DNA from 2 places in the Citrobacter sp. GW821-FHT02E08 genome. Region 2 is predicted to be linked to the other one. Evidence: predicted binding sites of a transcription regulator. Region 2 holds the regulator's gene; the other holds the start of a gene.
The links. The regulator LexA, encoded in region 2, represses DNA repair genes until DNA is damaged. The targets are predictions, from matches to a motif close to TNCTGTATGTACATACAGNA.

Region 1: a site for LexA is predicted at 2,167-2,186, ahead of sbmC (DNA gyrase inhibitor SbmC). Genes of this name have one in related genera too.

Annotation. Positions count from the first base shown of each region.
Region 1 covers NZ_JBWKVL010000009.1:85,312-88,758, reverse strand. The annotation lists gene phsC (thiosulfate reductase cytochrome B subunit) at 1-756, shown strand, start outside; gene dacD (serine-type D-Ala-D-Ala carboxypeptidase DacD) at 908-2,080, shown strand; gene sbmC (DNA gyrase inhibitor SbmC) at 2,203-2,673, shown strand; gene AC07UY_RS13255 (FUSC family protein) at 2,810-3,447, shown strand, end outside.
Region 2 covers NZ_JBWKVL010000012.1:38,006-41,452, reverse strand. The annotation lists gene zur (zinc uptake transcriptional repressor Zur) at 1-217, shown strand, start outside; gene AC07UY_RS15500 (CsbD family protein) at 284-493, opposite strand; gene dinF (MATE family efflux transporter DinF) at 624-1,949, opposite strand; gene lexA (transcriptional repressor LexA) at 2,017-2,625, opposite strand; gene AC07UY_RS15485 (diacylglycerol kinase) at 2,735-3,103, opposite strand; gene plsB (glycerol-3-phosphate 1-O-acyltransferase PlsB) at 3,269-3,447, shown strand, end outside.

The sequences.
Region 1 (3,447 bases), on a different contig from region 2:
TGGGGTGCCGAACTGAACTACGCGCCGGATTACTGGCCTTTATGGCTCGTCTGTGCGGGGGGCGTGGTGTTGATGCTGCTTGCCGCACTTGGGGCGCATGCGCTGTTGCGCGCCATGTTTGCACCGAAAACGGCGAAGGGGGAAGAGCAACGTGACTACCTCTATTCACTGGCGATCCGCCGCTGGCACTGGGGAAATGCGCTGCTGTTTGTCCTGCTTTTGCTCAGTGGTCTGTTTGGCCATTTTTCAATCGGCCCCGTGGCATTAATGGTGAAACTGCATACCGTGTGCGGATTTGCACTGGCGGCATGTTGGATTGGTTTCATCCTCATTAATGCGTTTGGCGGTAACGGACATCACTACAAGGTGAACGTCAACGGACTGGTCACGCGGTGTCTGCGGCAGACGCGTTTTTACCTGTGCGGCATTATGCATGGCGAAGCGCACCCCTACGCCGCCACGACGGAAAACAAATTTAACCCGCTACAGCAACTGGCGTATCTGGCCATCATGTATGCGCTCGTACCTCTGTTGATCATCAGCGGATTTCTGTGTCTGTATCCGCAATTCATGGGGGCGGGTCCGGTCATGCTGGTGTTGCATATGGCGTTAGCCGTCGTTGGGCTGTTGTTTATTTGCGCACATATTTACCTTTGCACGCTCGGTGATACACCCGGGCAAATTTTCCGCAGCATGATAGACGGTTATCACCGCCATCGCAGTCATCATGCGGAATCTTCGCCGCGTAAGGGATAATTTTTCCTCGCGCTGAAACCCGGAAAACAGGCGCGGTGGGTTAAAATCATGCAAGAAAATGTGCTTTTAGTCACATTTTCTTGCAATTTTTTCATGTTTGTTCACCCGAACTTCCGTAAAAAGAACAGCAAATTATTCTCTTTCTGAGGACATGCTGTTGAAATCCCGTTTGTTTATTGTCACGTCTCTGTTTGCGTTGAATCTTACATCTGCCTTTGCTGCTGATACCCCCGACTTTGCCCCCCAACCGCCAGCCATTGACGCAGGGGCGTGGGTGCTGATGGATTACACGACAGGACAGATTCTTACCGCCAATAACGAACATCAGCAGCGTAACCCTGCCAGCCTGACCAAACTGATGACCGGGTATGTGGTTGACCGCGCCATCGACAGCCATCGTATTAGCCGCAACGACATTGTGACTGTCGGACGTGATGCCTGGGCAAAAGACAATCCCGTGTTTGTGGGGTCCTCATTGATGTTCTTAAAAGAGGGCGACCGCGTCACGGTGCATGATTTAAGTCGCGGACTGATCGTTGATTCAGGCAACGATGCTTGCGTTGCGCTGGCGGATTACATTGCCGGAGGACAACCGCAGTTTGTTGCCATGATGAACCGCTATGTGCAAAAGCTAAATTTACAGGATACGCATTTTGAAACGGTACACGGGCTGGATGCGCCGGGTCAGCACAGTTCGGCATATGACCTGGCGGTGCTTTCGCGGGCGATTATTCATGGCGAACCCGAGTTTTATCATATGTATAGCGAAAAGAGCCTCACCTGGAATGGCATTACGCAGCAAAACCGCAACGGCCTGCTGTGGGATAAAACGCTAAACGTTGACGGTCTTAAAACCGGACACACATCGGGTGCCGGATATAACCTTATCGCCTCTGCTGTGGATGGGCAGCGCCGTCTTATCGCTGTGGTGATGGGGGCTGAAAGCCCGAAAGGCCGCGAAGATCAAGCCCGTAAACTGTTGCACTGGGGGCAACAGAACTTCGACACCGTACAAGTTCTTAAAAGTGGGAAGAAAGTCGGTAGCGAGCGTATCTGGTACGGTGACAAAGAGAAAATTGCATTAGGCACTGAGCAGGATTTTTGGTTAGCGCTTCCAAAAGCAGAAATTCCAAATATCAAAGCAAAATATGTGCTTGATAAAAAAGAGATTGTCGCCCCCATTGCCTCACATCAGCGGGTTGGTGAAATTGAACTCTACGATCGGGACAAATTGGTTGCGCACTGGCCGCTGGTGACGCTGGAGTCCGTTGAGGAAGGCGGTGTTTTTTCGCGTCTGAGCGATTATTTTCACCATAAGGCATAACGGAATTATTCCAGGGCAGACTGGCGAGAGTGCGAGTCTGCTCACATAATAATCACTATTTCCTTGTGGCTGTTATGTGAAAATTATACTGTATATAATTACAGTATAATGGCGGAGGCATTATGAACTACGAGATCAGACAAGCAGAGAAACGCAGGATTGCCGGTTTTCACATGGTTGGACCATGGGAAAAAACGGTAAAACAAGGTTTTGAACAGTTGATGATGTGGGTTGATGGAAACCAGATCGTGCCGCTGGAATGGATTGCCGTTTACTACGATAACCCTGATGAAGTCCCGGCGGAGAAACTGCGTTGCGATACCGTTGTTTCAGTACCCGCTGATTTCACGCTACCTGAAAACAGCGAAGGCGTGATCCTCACGGAAATTGTGGGCGGTCAATATGCTGTTGCTACCACTCGCGTTGAAAATAACGATTTCGCGACGCCGTGGTATCAGTTTTTCAATAGCGTGCTGCAGGATAGCCGCTACCAGATGTCCGGCAAACCGTGTTTTGAGCTCTATCTGAACAATGGGGCAGAAGACGGGTACTGGGATATTGAAATGCATATACCGGTACAACCGAAGTCGTGATATTGATGTTTTCGGCGTTACTGCGCGGACGATCGCGACATTCGTTCATCCTGGATAAGATCTGTCCGCAGCAGTGATGTTTTCAGTGAAAAAGCAGGTACAATGCGTTCTTTGTGATTTCCAGATGGAGCCGAAAGTGCGTACTGATAAGTCGCTGAGCCCCTTTGAAATTCGTTTGTATCGTCACTACCGCGTCGTGCATGGCATTCGCATTGCGCTGGCATTTATCCTCACGTTTCTGTTCGTTCGTCTGTTCCATATTCCGGAAGGCACGTGGCCGCTTATCACGCTGGTGGTGATTATGGGGCCGATCTCCTTTTGGGGTAACGTGGTGCCCCGGGCCTTTGAACGTATCGGCGGTACGATTCTGGGGGCGGCGTTAGGGTTGGTGGCGCTGCGCCTGGAGCTTTTCTCATTACCGCTGATGATTATCTGGTGCGCGGTGGCGATGTTCCTGTGCGGGTGGTTGGCGCTCGGCAAAAAACCGTATCAGGCGTTGTTGATAGGAATCACCCTGGCCGTGGTGGTGGGTGCGCCGGCAGGTGATATGGAGACGGCATTATGGCGAGGTGGCGATGTGATTCTGGGGTCACTTTTGGCGATGTTGTTTACCGGTATCTGGCCGCAGCGGGCGTTTATACACTGGCGGATCCAACTGGCGCAGTGTGTCACGTCTTATAACCGACTCTATCAGGCGGCGCTTTCCCCTAACTTGCTTGAACGTCCACGGCTGGATAAACACTTACAACAGCTACTTGGGGATGTCGTGAAAAT
Region 2 (3,447 bases):
GTTCATTTGTGACCGGTGCGGCGTGGTAAAAGAAGAAAGCGCCGAGGGCGTGGAAGATATTATGCATACGCTGGCGGCAAAAATGGGTTTTGCCCTGCGTCATAACGTAATTGAAGCACACGGATTATGCCCGGCGTGCGTCGAAGTTGAAGCGTGTCGCCATCCAGAAGAGTGCCAGCACGATCATTCGATTCTGGTGAAGAAAAAACCGCGTTAAGCGGGTTGGGCGGCAAAACCGCCCAATGGACTGTACATCCTTGTACTTTCGGGTCACCGCGGCTGATTACCAGCGGTATTTATTACGCGTTTCCCAGTCGCTCACTTCCTTTTCCGCCTTGTCTCTGGCGTAACCGTAACGTTCCTGGACCTTACCGACCAACTGGTCGCGCTTACCTTCAATGACCGTCATATCATCATCGGTCAGCTTGCCCCATTGCTCTTTCACTTTCCCTTTGAACTGTTTCCAGTTACCGCTGACTTCGTCTTTATTCATCATCGAGTCCTCATGATTAGTGGTGATTAGCGATATTGCTTCGCCCAAATACACTACGTTTTCTGCTGGACGTGAGATTAATTGTAGTCAGTGATCCCATGTTCATTTTGATATTCGGAACTTTTAACCATCACGCTCGGGCAAACCAGGTTCCATGCCGCCAGTGACGTCGCCAGATCCAGGCCAACGAGAGTCCACGAAGCGCCAGAAAAACGGCTAACGCCAGCCACAGCCCATGATTACCGAGCCAGGGCAACGCACACAGCGTGAGGGCAAATCCCAGCGCCGCAACGGCCATACTGTTGCGCATTTCCGCCGCACGCGTCGCCCCGATAAACATGCCATCCAGCAAATAACACCAGACACCGATTAACGGCAACACCACCTGCCAGATAAGGTAGCGATCGGCCAAAAGTTGAATTTGCGGCAACGATGTTAGCAACGCGATGATCTGCTCGCCCGCCAGGGCATAAACGAGGGCAAACAGCAGCGCCACAATCCCTGACTGCCGACATGCAGCACGCCAGACATCCAGCAACTGGCTGCCGTCACGTGCGCCATACGCCTGCCCGGAATGCGCTTCGACAGCATAAGCAAATCCATCAAGGGCATAGGCGGTAAAGGTCAGCAGGGTCATCAGAACAGCGTTCACCGCAATGATGTCGCTGCCCAGTCGCGCCCCGAGAACCGTGATCGCACCAAAGCACAGTTGCAACAGCAACGAACGCAGCATGATATCCCGGTTAAGTGCCAGCAAACGGCGGAAATTCCCCCGCCAGGCCTGTTTCAGCATCGTGGATGACACGCCGCGCAGTGTAAGCACTTTGCGCACCATCATCAGCCCAAGCAACAACGTGGCATATTCTGCAATCACCGTCGCCAGCGCTGCGCCCTGCACGTTCATATGCAAACCCATCACCAGCCACAGATCGAGCACAATATTGAGAACGTTGCCGACAACCAGCAGGATCACCGGTGCGCGGGCATACTGAACGCCCAGCAGCCAGCCCAGCAGCACCAGGTTCGCCAGCGATGCCGGAGCGCTCAGCCAGCGGATCTCCAGAAAACGTCGCGCCTGCACCAACACCGCTTCATTTCCACCGACGATATGCAATGCAAGATCGATGACTGGCGTGCGGAACAACGCGATCAAAGCTCCCGCCCCCAACGCCAGAATCAGTGGCTGCACCAGCGCGCGTGCCAGCGCCTGGGGATTTTTGGCACCAAACGCCTGAGCCGTCAGCCCGGTGGTGCTCATGCGTAAGAAAAGCAACAGCATGAAGAGAAAGCTGGTTGCCGTTGCGCCCACGGCAACACCGCCCAGATAAACAGGGCTGTCCAGATGCCCGATGACCGCAGTATCCACCAGTCCCAGCAAAGGAACGGTGATATTGGAGAAAATCATCGGTAACGCGAGACGCCAGAGTGCTTTGTCGGAAGAGGTAAAGAAAGGCATGCAGGAAAGCCTGAGAAGGAGTTAAAACAAACAGTGGCGCGAGATGCGCCACTGTATCAAAACAATATTACAACCACTCACCGTTACGGATGACGCCGACTGCCAGCCCTTCAATCGTGAAGTTTTGCTCGCGCAGGTCAACCACAATCGGTTTGAATTCACTATTTTCTGGCAGAAGTTCGATTTTATTGCCCTGTTTTTTCAGGCGCTTAACCGTGACTTCATCGTCGATACGCGCCACCACGACCTGGCCGTTACGCACGTCCTGGGTTTTGTGTACCGCCAGCAAATCACCGTCCATAATCCCAATATCTTTCATCGACATACCGCTGACGCGCAGCAGGAAATCGGCATTAGGTTTAAACAGCGACGGGTCGACCTGATAGTGGCCTTCAATATGCTGCTGTGCCAGAAGGGGTTCCCCTGCCGCCACGCGACCTACTAAAGGCAGACCCTCTTCTTCTTCCACCAGCAGGCGGATACCGCGAGAGGCACCGGAGACAATTTCAATGACCCCTTTACGTGCCAGCGCTTTCAGGTGTTCTTCAGCCGCATTTGGGGAACGGAACCCCAAACGCTGCGCGATCTCCGCACGCGTCGGTGGCATACCTGTCTGGCTGATGTGATCCCGAATAAGATCGAACACCTCTTGCTGCCTGGCCGTTAACGCTTTCATTCCGCCCCCTGGGTGTATATACAGTTATGCTGTGAGTATATACAGTTAAAGGCGATTTTGGAACCACAAGCGGCACAAAAAACAAGAGATTTATCGGATTATGGAAGCCTTATCTAAAATGCGACCACAGCAGGATTCCCCAGGTGATCATCGCGACAAAGATCGACAGCAATACTGCCGCTGACCCCATATCTTTCGCCCGCCCGGAAAGCTCATGGTGTTCAGAGCCAACACGGTCAACCACCGCCTCAATCGCGCTGTTGAGGATTTCCACTATCATCACCAGCATGACAGAACCAATCAACAAAACACGCGTGATGGCATCCACATCCAGCCAGCAGGCAATCGCCACGCCCAACAGCACAGCAACACTTTCCTGACGAAATGCCGCTTCATGAATCCATGCAGCACGAAAACCTTTCCAGGAATAACCAGCAGCTTTAATAATTCGGGTGAGTCCAGTGGTATTATTAGCCATCAAAAGAACCTTTTTGCATTATCAGCGTCAATGACATTATATCGTTAACCCACAAAATTCGGGTTACAGCGGCGCGAAGTATGACGGGATACACCAGAAATTCGCTAGACTTTCTGATATCCTTGCAGCGCATTTGCATTATTAACCAGAGGCTTTACATCGTTTATGTCTGGCTGGCCACGAATTTACTACAAATTACTGAATTTACCATTAACCGTACTGGTAAAAAGCAAGTCTATTCCGGCGGAACCCGCTCCGGAATTGGGGCTCGATACATCTCGTCCCATTATGTACGTTTTACCGTACAACTCAAAAGCAGACTTGCTGACGCTGCGTGCCCAATG